2 regions of the Telluria sp. LT1R51-2 genome follow, and region 1 is predicted to be linked to the other one. Evidence: predicted binding sites of a transcription regulator. Region 1 holds the regulator's gene; the other holds the start of a gene.
The links. The regulator NrdR, encoded in region 1, represses ribonucleotide reductase genes. The targets are predictions, from matches to a motif close to CACNANATNTNGTG.
Positions count from the first base shown of each region.

Region 2: the regulator NrdR is predicted to act here: its motif matches at 2,751-2,764, upstream of AC56LH_RS16270 (ribonucleoside-diphosphate reductase subunit alpha).

Region 1 covers NZ_JCASIM010000001.1:997,476-1,002,709, reverse strand. Annotated here, with positions in the region: gene AC56LH_RS04435 (GspH/FimT family pseudopilin) at 1-255, opposite strand, end outside; gene AC56LH_RS04430 (type IV pilin protein) at 279-731, opposite strand; gene AC56LH_RS04425 (pilus assembly PilX family protein) at 791-1,435, opposite strand; gene AC56LH_RS04420 (PilW family protein) at 1,443-2,528, opposite strand; gene pilV (type IV pilus modification protein PilV) at 2,525-3,052, opposite strand; gene nrdR (transcriptional regulator NrdR) at 3,156-3,623, opposite strand; gene glyA (serine hydroxymethyltransferase) at 3,697-4,944, opposite strand; ZMP/ZTP riboswitch at 5,044-5,163, opposite strand.
Region 2 covers NZ_JCASIM010000001.1:3,698,004-3,703,237, forward strand. Annotated here, with positions in the region: gene AC56LH_RS16270 (ribonucleoside-diphosphate reductase subunit alpha) at 1-2,479, opposite strand, end outside; gene AC56LH_RS16275 (sigma-54-dependent transcriptional regulator) at 2,977-4,437, opposite strand; gene AC56LH_RS16280 (sensor histidine kinase) at 4,456-5,234, opposite strand, start outside.

The sequences.
Region 1 (5,234 bases):
GCCGCGCGACCAGTCGATGCCGGCCGCGTCGTTGGCCGTGACGATCACCGGCTCGTTGCGGGCGATCGCCTGCGAACGCGCCAGCTGGATCGCACTGTACAAGTCGCTGGCGGCCACGCGCAGTTCCTGGCCCTGCACGATCCGGTGCAGGCCGGGCGCCGCCAGCGCCGCCGTGATGGCCACCATGCCCAGCACCACGGCCAGTTCGGCCAGGGACACGCCGCGGCAGCGGGCGCGCCGGGTAGTCCGGGGCATCGGCGGGTTCACGGCCGACGCTGTCATGGCCAGCAGCGCGAGGATGCGCCGCTGGCGCCCTGCGCACCGGTACTGTCCAGCGTCAGCGTGCCGCATTCACGATCGGAAAATGCAGCGTTGACGCTGGCGGTGCCGGGCCGTGCGCGCAGCAGGATGCATGCGGCAATGGGCTGGCCCGGACAGGCGTCGCCGTCGAGCTCGTAGGCGCTGGCAGCGGCGCTGTTGCCGAGCCAGGTGCGGAACTGACGCGTGTCCGGGGTGCTGGTGGCGATGGAGAACGCGATATAGGTGTGATGCTGGGCGCGGTATTGTTCCTGCCGCTGCATCACGTCGAGCAGCGCCAGCTGGGCCTCGACCCGGCGCGCCTTGACGATCTGGTGCGCATACGACGGATACGCGACCGATGTCAGGATGCCGACGATCGCCAGCACGGCCAGCAGTTCGATCAGTGTGAAACCGTTGCGATGTCGTGTCATGCGTTTTGCTCCTGTTTGCGTCTGTTTGCGTCTGTTTGCGTCTGTTTTGCGCTAATGGCTCATTCGGCTGCGGCCGCAACCAGTGCGGACCAGTTGCCGATCTCGCGCCAGCCAACGCGCTGCCCGCGCGCGCCACCGGGTGGTTTGCGGAAATAGGCCTGCAGCGCGACCCGGGCGCCGGTCATGCTGCCAGCGCCGCGCGCAGCAATGCGGTACAGCTGCCCTTCGCCGGAGGCCGGCATCAGCTCGATCAGGTAGCGCGGCAGCGCGAGCGGCAAGCCGCCCTCGCCCGTCGGCAGCGTGGCGCCGGTGAACGTGCCGAAGGCGATGGCAGGCCCGGCATCGACGGCGAGCCGGGCCAGTTGCCGGTTGGGGTCGGCGTCGTGCGCGCACAGGCCGCTGTACGGCCGGGCGCCGAGACAGCCACCGATGAACGCATCCGCACTGCCGCCCAGGATCGCATTGGCGCGCGCCGAGCCCGGCGCCGCGCCGCCGTCGATATCGTGCTCGGCATCGGTTAAAGCGGCCTTTGCCATTTGCATGGCCAGCACGCGATCGCGTTCGTACGCTGCGCCGCGCGCGCTTTGCAGCGCACCACGCGCCGAAGCAATGCCCGTCATCAGCACCGCCAGCATCAGTACGAGCGCAGTGATGAGCGCGATGCCAGCCTGGCGCCGTGGCATGGGAGAGTGTCGATTGCGCATGCGCGGCTCAAGGCGCGGCCAACGGCGGCGCGGTGGGTAGCGCAGCGCGCGGCCCAGTGGGCGGTGACGCGGGCGGTGACGCGGGCGGTGCAGCAGGCGGTGCAGCAGGCGGCGCAGCGGGCGGCGCAGCGGGCGGCGCCGCCGAAGGTAAAACGGACAGCGCGACGGGCAACGCAATCACTGCGCCATATACCTTGCGCAGGCGCGCCTCGCTGTCACCGTCAAGATCGGCCGCCGCCAGCCGGACACCCGGATCGGCAGCGGCCAGTGCACCGTCGTACCCTGGCCCGAACAGCCAGTGCACGAGGTTGGCCCCGCTGCCGGCAGCCTGACGCGGCCCATGCAGCAGCAAGCCGACACGCACGCTTGCCACGCGCTTCCAGTGGCTGCGGGTACGCAGATCGGCATCACGCTCATCCGGCGTCGACCCGGCCAGTACCAGCGCCGCATCCAGCGCCCGGATTGCGCTGGCATTCACGTACCGGTTGGGCGCGCCATCGCCATCGGTGTCGAGCCCGTAGAGCACCTGGAAACTGTCGACACGCCCTGCCACGGCATCGGACGACCAGTTGCCGGCGCCCCGGTATTTGCAGCGCAATTCGGCGTCGCCCTGCGCATTGCGCGCGACATAGAAGATGCTCCAGCCTTCCTGGTCGCGATGGACTGGAAAGCCGGCGCAATCGAGCGTGCCGCCATCACCATCCGGTGGTGCACCGGTGCCGGCAAAGCGCAGCGCCAGCACGTCGCTGCCGTTGACTGTGGCCGGAAGCGGCGCATCGATGCCGGCGCCGGCGTAGGTCAGCGAGGCCGCATCCAGTCCGGCAACCGCAGCCGGTGCTGCCGGGTCAAGCGCCGGATGCGCCGCCCAATCGACGTGACCGGCCAGGCGCACGGCGCGTGCCAGCGCGTCCAGCGCGTAGCGTCCGGCGTCGTCCATCTCGGCCGCGTCGAGCAGCGCTGCATGCGCCCGCGTGGCGCCGATCAGCAGCGAACCTGCTGCCAACAGCACGGCCAGGCCGAGCACCATCGCCACCATGAATTCGGCGATGGTAAAACCAGGCTGGCGCACGCCCGCACGACGGGGATGCCTCATTGCGCCACCATCAGCACGAACGCCGGCGCGTCGTCATTGCCGTGCCAGCCGATCTTGATCGCCACCGCCGCATGCGCACCGCCGCTGCACGCCCACCGATAGCGGCGGCTGCCGGCATCCCATGGCGCCGCATCGCGGCAGACGGCGATGCGCCCGCCGGGAAAGCGGCCGTGCACGAGCAGGCGTGTTTCATCGAGGTCGAACGCCGCCAGCGCCAGCGGATCGCATGCAGCGGTGCCGAAGCATGTGGGGGCGGCAGCAGGCGGGCCGTCGGCGACGGCGTCGTAGTCGAGTGAAAGATAGGGATTGTCCGCATCGGGCAGGCGCGCCACCGGCCCGTTCGCTGTAATACGCGCCGCCAGCGAACCCGCCAATTGCCCCGCTTCGGCCGTCAAAGCCGCCTGCTGGCGCGTACGGTCGGCCGCCAGTTGCGCCGCGCCCGCACCGACGACACCGATGGCGAGCACGAACAGCGCCACCAGCACTTCGATCAGCGTAAAACCGCGGTGTGAATGGATACGCACGCAAGCCTCCCGATAACGAGCTACGACGTTATCAGGCCGGTTTTACACGCCCGTGCGGCGGCGCAAGCGTACGCCGCGCCGTTCGGGGAACCTCGGGGATGGATTAGTTGTCGAGCTTGCGCTGGTGCCCGACTTCGGCCAGCGCTGCCTGGAACGAATCCAGGTCTTCGAAATTCTTGTAGACCGATGCGAAGCGGATATACGCGATCTTGTCGAGGCCCTTGAGCTCTTGCATTACGAGCTCGCCCACATGGCCGGTGTCGACTTCACGCAGGCCGCTGGTGAGGAGCTTTTCTTCGATGGAAGCAACGGCCTTGTCGATGGCTTGGGCGGCCACCGGGCGCTTGCGCAGCGCCAGCATGAGGCTGCCGCGCAGCTTGGATGAAGCAAACTCGGTACGGCTGCCGTTCTTCTTGACGATGATCGGCATCGACAGTTCGATGCGCTCATAGGTGGTAAAGCGCTTGTCGCACTTGCCGCAGCGGCGCCGGCGCCGGATGGCGTCCCCCTCCTCCGATACGCGGGTATCGAGGACTTGTGTATCTTCATGCTGGCAAAAGGGACATTTCATGGCGCCGGGGCTGCAATACTACGTGGAGACTACCGGGCCAGCGAACCGGCCCGGATAGACAGGGTCAGCCAGCTCAGGCGGCGTAAACCGGATACTTGCTGGTCAGTTTCTTGACTTCGCCCTTGACGCGCTCGATGGTCGCGGCGTCATGCGGGTTGTCCAGCACGTCGGCGATCAGGTTGCCCACGGTGACGGCGTCTTCTTCGACAAAGCCACGCGTCGTGAAGGCCGGGCTGCCCAGGCGGATGCCCGAGGTGACGAACGGCTTTTGCGGGTCGTTCGGGATGCCGTTCTTGTTGCAGGTCATGTGCGCCTGGCCCAGGATTGCTTCGGCTTCCTTGCCGGTCAGGTTCTTGGCGCGCAGGTCGACCAGCATCACGTGCGATTCGGTGCGACCCGACACGATGCGCAGGCCACGCGCGGTCAGCGTGTCGGCCAGTGCCTTGGCGTTCTTGACGACCTGCTGCTGGTAAGTCTTGAACTCAGGCGTCAGCGCTTCCTTGAACGCGACGGCCTTGCCGGCGATCACGTGCATCAGCGGACCACCCTGGATGCCCGGGAAGATCGCGGAGTTGATGATCTTCTCGTGCTCGGCCTTCATCAGGATGATGCCGCCGCGCGGGCCGCGCAGCGACTTGTGCGTGGTCGAGGTGACGAAGTCGGCGAACGGCACCGGGTTCGGGTACTCGCCTGCAGCGATCAGGCCGGCGTAGTGGGCCATATCGACCATGAAGTAGGCGCCGACGGCCTTGGCGACCTTGGCGATGCGCTCGAAGTCGATCTTCAGCGAGAACGCCGACGCGCCGGCGATGATCATCTTCGGTTTGTGCTCGTGCGCCTGGCGCTCGAGCGCTTCGTAGTCGATGTCTTCGTCAGCGGTCAGGCCGTACGAGACGACGTTGAACCACTTGCCCGACATGTTCAGCGGCATGCCGTGGGTCAGGTGGCCGCCTTCTGCCAGCGACATGCCCATGATCGTGTCGCCTGGTTTCAGCACGGCGAAGAACACGCCCTGATTCGCCTGCGAGCCCGAGTTTGGCTGCACGTTGGCGGCTTCTGCGCCGAACAATTGCTTCAGACGGTCGATCGCCAACTGCTCGACGACGTCGACGTATTCGCAGCCGCCGTAGTAGCGCTTGCCCGGATAGCCTTCGGCGTACTTGTTGGTCAGTTGCGAGCCCTGCGCTTCCATCACGGCCGGCGAGGTGTAGTTTTCGGACGCAATCAGCTCGATGTGGTCTTGCTGACGGACGTTTTCTTTCTGAATGGCATTCCACAGATCCGGATCGACATTGGCCAGCGTATGGTCTTTAGCAAACATGTAAAACTCCAATCGATAGTATTCCAGGCAACGAGCGGCGCTGTGTGCGGGTGCGGGAGCCAAAGGGCGCGGGCAGCCGCGATCGAACGCGTACCGGTTGATGGCTGCCCAGGCGAACGGCGTATGGCGTCTCACGTTCCCCGGTGGGTACCCACCTTTGCCGCGCTGCGCACCAATCGGTGGCGCTTGTGCGGTGTTTCGCCAGTTACGTGAGACGTAAAGTCCGCAAATTGTACTGAACTCCCCATTGAAGGGCAAGGAAAGCGCCGTTCTGGTGACCAGCCGGGACG
Region 2 (5,234 bases), 2.7 Mb from region 1:
TCAGGTCGGCGATCATGACTTCGTCCCACAGATCACGCGCCTTCAGGTCGCGCACCAGGTACGAGTTGATCTCGGTGAATTCACCCGACAGGTTCGACTTCACGTACAGGTTCTGGAACGTCGGCTCGATACAGGCCGAGACGCCGATGATGTTCGAGATCGTCGCGGTCGGGGCAATCGCCACGCAGTTCGAGTTGCGCATGCCGAACTGCTTGATGCGCTCGCGCACCGGCGTCCAGTCCATCTTCGACGACGTGTCCTGCTCCAGGTACTGGCTGCCACGCTCGTCGGCCAGCAGCTGGATCGAGTCCTGCGGCAGGATGCCGCGGTCCCACAGCGAACCGGTGTAGGTCTCGTAACGGCCACGCTCTTCGGCCAGTTCGGTCGAGGCCAGGTAGGCGTAGTAGCAGACCGCTTCCATCGACGTGTCGGCGAACTGCACGGCCTTGTCGGACGAGAACGGGATGCGCATCATGTGCAGGCAATCCTGGTGACCCATCACGCCCATGCCGACCGGACGGTGACGCAGGTTCGAGTTGCGCGCTTTTTCGACCGCGTAGTAGTTGATGTCGATGACGTTGTCGAGCATGCGCATCGCGGTGCGGATCGTCTTTTGCAGCTTGACGTGATCCAGGCCATCGCCCTTCATGTGCTGCGGCAGATTGACCGAGCCCAGGTTGCAGACGGCGATTTCATCGGCGCTGGTGTTCAGCGTGATCTCGGTGCACAGGTTCGACGAGTGCACGACGCCCACGTGCTGCTGTGGCGAGCGGATGTTGCACGGGTCCTTGAACGTGATCCATGGGTGGCCGGTTTCGAACAGCATCGACAGCATCTTGCGCCACAGGTCGAGCGACTCGATCTTTTTGAAGACGGCCATTTCGCCGCGCTCGGCCTTCGCTTCGTACGCCAGGTAGGCTTGTTCGAAGGCCTTGCCGGTCAGGTCGTGCAGGTCGGGCGTCTCGGATGGCGAGAACAGCGTCCAGTGCGACTTTTCCATCACGCGCTTCATGAACAGGTCGGGAATCCAGTTCGCCGTGTTCATGTCGTGGGTGCGGCGGCGATCGTCGCCCGTGTTCTTGCGCAGGTCGAGGAATTCTTCGATGTCGAGGTGCCAGGTTTCCAGGTAGGCGCAGACCGCCCCCTTGCGCTTGCCGCCCTGGTTGACCGCGACGGCCGTGTCGTTGACCACTTTCAGGAACGGCACCACGCCCTGCGAGCGGCCGTTGGTGCCCTTGATGCGCGAACCCAGTGCGCGCACTGGCGTCCAGTCGTTGCCCAGACCGCCGGCGAACTTCGACAGCAGCGCATTCTCTTTGATGGCGTCGTAGATATCTTCCAGGTCGTCGCCGACGGTGGTCAGGTAGCACGACGACAGCTGTGAACGACGGGTGCCCGAGTTGAACAGCGTCGGCGTCGAGCTCATGAAGTCGAACGATGACAGCAGGCTGTAGAACTCGATGGCGCGCGCTTCGCGGTCGTCTTCACGCAGGGCCAGGCCCATTGCGACGCGCATGTAGAACGCCTGCGGCATTTCGATGCGCACGTCGCGCACGTGCAGGAAGTAGCGGTCGTACAGCGTTTGCAGGCCGATGTAGCCGAACTGCAGGTCGCGGTCGGCGACGATGGCCTTGGCCAGGCGCTCGAGGTCGTACTTGCCCAGTTCTTCGTCGAGCAGCTCGTTGGCGATGCCCTTGGCGATGTATTGCGGGAAGTAGGTCAGGTATTCGGCGGCGGCGCCGGCTTGCGCCACTTCGCGGCCGAAGACTTCCTTGCGGATCGTGTGCAGCAGGATGCGGGCGGTGACCTGGCTGTAGGCCGGGTCTTTTTCCATCAGCGCGCGCGCAGCCAGGATGGCCGACTTGTGCAGTTCTTCGACCGGCACGCCGTCGTACAGGTTCTTCATGGTCTCGGCCAGGATCGCGTCGGCATCGACGTGCTTTTCGAGGCCGGCGCAGGCGGCGCCGATCAGACCGATGACGGTGTTGATGTCCAGCAGGCGACGCTCACCGCCATCGACAACATGGATCTGCGGCGCGACGACGGCGCCACCGCCACCGGCGGCTTCTTTCGCGGCGCGACGCTCTTCCATGCGCTTGGCGCGGTACAGCACGTATTCACGCGCGACATCGTGTTCGCCCGAACGCATCAGCGACAGCTCGACCTGATCCTGCACGTCCTCGATGTGGAACGTGCCGCCGTTCGGCTGGCGACGCACCAGCGCGGTGACGACGTTGTTGGTCATCTGCTCGACCAGCTCGCGGATGCGCGCCGACACGGCGCCCTGGCCGCCGGCGATTGCCAGAAAGGCCTTGGTCATCGCGACCGAGATCTTGTGCGGCTCGAACGCCACGACCGAACCGTTGCGGCGGATGACGCGGTAGTCGCCGCGGGCGACGATGTCGGCCGCGGTGGCGCCGGCAGGCGTCGATCCTGGGGTAACGTGTTGATTGATGGAACTATTCTGTGCTGTTTGCATTGCGCCTCCAGGAGCGGTCGGACCGCCGTTGTCTACGTGGCAACCGTCTTGCCGTATTGCGCAAACCCGGTCCGTCAACAAATTAAAAAACGATGCCCTGCCAGCCGGTGGCCTGTGGTGGCAAACCAGAGAAGCAGGGTAAGAACTAGTAAATAATGCGTGTCGACAAGTGCTTAATTAACCGATTGATGGATAAGTTTGTGTGCAACTTGTGGACAACGTATGAACAACTCGCCGCAGCCCGCAATCCTGGTGCTTTTTTAGTCTCTACCACTATATCTAGTGCCGGGCGTTGATATCAGACTAATTGTAGTACCTCATTTGCGGTACAGGCAAGCAAATAAATGCCCAAAATTTTCAGTTTTATCGCGTGCGAGCCTTGACATTCGAGAGTCGCCATCAGGACGGGCAGCGCGCGGTAAGCGACCACTAACGTCAACAAAACTGTGGAGAAATAACCGGGCGCGCGGGACCGCCGCCCGGCTGCAGACAGGCTGTCAATCGTCCGGCGCGCTGATGTCCAGCTTCTGCATCTGGTAGCGCAACTGGCGCACACTGATGCCCAGCAGGCTGGCCGCCTGGGTCCGGTTGAACTGGGTTTGCTGCAGGGCGCGGCCGATGATGTCGCGTTCGACCTGCTCCAGGTATTCGGGCAGGTTGCCCGGCAATTCGGCAGGGCCGACGCCCGGCGGCGCCGATACCGTCGGCGCGACCGGCGCAATCGGTGCGGCCGGTGCAACCGGTGCAACCGGTGCAACGATAGCGGGCGGCGTGACCGCCGGCGGCGCCAGTTCCGCCCGCGCCGGTTCGATCGGCCGCGCCATCTTGAGCGATAAATCGCCCACTTCGATCACGCCATCGTTGGCAAACGCCAGCGCCCGCTCCAGCACGTTTTCCAGCTCGCGCACATTGCCGGGGAACGAATATGCCCGCAGCGCATCCAGCACCCCGGCCCCGAGGGTGGCCTGCCCTGCCCCGGCCAGGCGCTGCAGAATGCCGCCCACCAGCGGCGGCAAGTCGTCCAGCCGCTCGCGCAGCGGCGGCAACCCCAGCTCGATCACGTTCAGCCGGTAGAACAGGTCTTGCCTGAACTTGCCCGTTTCGACGCAGCGCGCCAGATCCTGGTGCGTCGCGCTGATGATGCGCACGTCGACCGGTTCCTCGACCGTTGCACCGATCTTGCGCACGCGCCGCTCCTGGATCGCGCGCAGCAGCTTGACCTGCATCGCCAGCGGCAGGTCGGCCACCTCGTCGAGCATCAGCGTGCCGCCGTTGGCTGCCTGGAAGAAGCCGTCGCGTTCATCGGACGCGCCCGTAAACGCCCCCTTGCGGTAGCCGAAGAACTCGGCCTCCATCAGCGTTTCGGGAATCGCGCCGCAGTTCACGGCGATGAACGGTTTGGCGGCGCGCGAACTCTGCGCGTGAATCTCGCGCGCGGCCAGTTCCTTGCCGCTGCCGGATTCACCCGTGATCGAGATCGGCGCCATCGAGCGCGCCAGGCGGGCGATCTGGGCCCGCAAGGCCGCCATCGCCGGCGAGCTGCCGATCATGCGCGAGTCGGATCCAGCGCCGTCGCCGGGCGCGGCGCTTTCCGATTGCTTGAGCGCCGCGCGCACCATCACGCGCAGCGCGTCCAGCGCCACGGGCTTGGCAATGTAGTCGAATGCGCCGGCTTTCAGCGCCACCACCGCGTTCTCGGCGCTGCCGTAGGCGGTGATCACGGCCACCGGCGTGCCTTTGCCGGAGGCGCCGATTTCGCGCACCAGTTCGAGGCCCAGGCCGTCCGGCAGACGCATGTCGGTCAGCACCAGCGCGTAATCGCGCTCGTCGAACAGCGCGCGCGCCTCGCGCAGCGTGGCGGCGCTGTCGACGTCCAGGCCCATCTTGAGCAGCGTGATCTCGAGCAGCTCGCGCAGGTCGGCCTCGTCGTCGAGCACCAGGACGCGCGGCGCGCTCATGCCGGCTCCCCGGCCACGTCAGGCAAGAGCAAAGGTGATGACAAAGCGGCCGCTGGCTTTGCGCGGGCCCAGCGCGGACGGGTCGAACCGGTATTCATAATCGAGTTTCGCATCGTTGTTGAGGCACAGTTCGCGCGCCAGGTAGAGTCCAAGGCCGGTGCCCTTGCTCGAGGTGGTATAGAACGGCTCGAACAGGTGGTCGCGCACTTCGGGCGTGATGCCGGGGCCGTCGTCCTGCACGTGCAGCTCGCGCCGCCCGGCCGCATCGCGCGCCGGGAAGATACGGATGCTGGCCGGCCGGCGGCTGGCGTAGCGCACCGCGTTGTTGAGTAAATTGAGCAGGACTTCGTGCAGGTGCAGCGGGTCAAAGCGCACCGCGCTGCCGCCCGGATCGCCGATATAGACTATATCACCGGCCAGGCCGTGGATTTCGCAGAACTCGGCTTTGAGCTGTTCGAGAAACGCGCCCAGCGGCACCGGCTCGCCGTTGGGCTGGGCCTTGCGCGACAGCTGCAGGATATCTTCGACCATGCGGTTCACGCGCGCCACATTGTCGCCGACGATTTTCAGCAGCCGCACTTCGGCGGGGCCGTGCAGGTCTTCGGCCAGCAGCGCCGTCGCGTGGCCGATGGCCGACAAGGGGTTGCGCACCTCGTGCGCGATGCTGGCGGTCAGGCGCCCCATCGAGGCCAGCTTGAGTTGCTGCGCCTGGTTTTCGATGGCGCTCACGTCCTGCATGAAGATCACGCTGCGCCCACCTGCCTCGCCCACGGCATCGCCCACCGCCTCCCCCACTG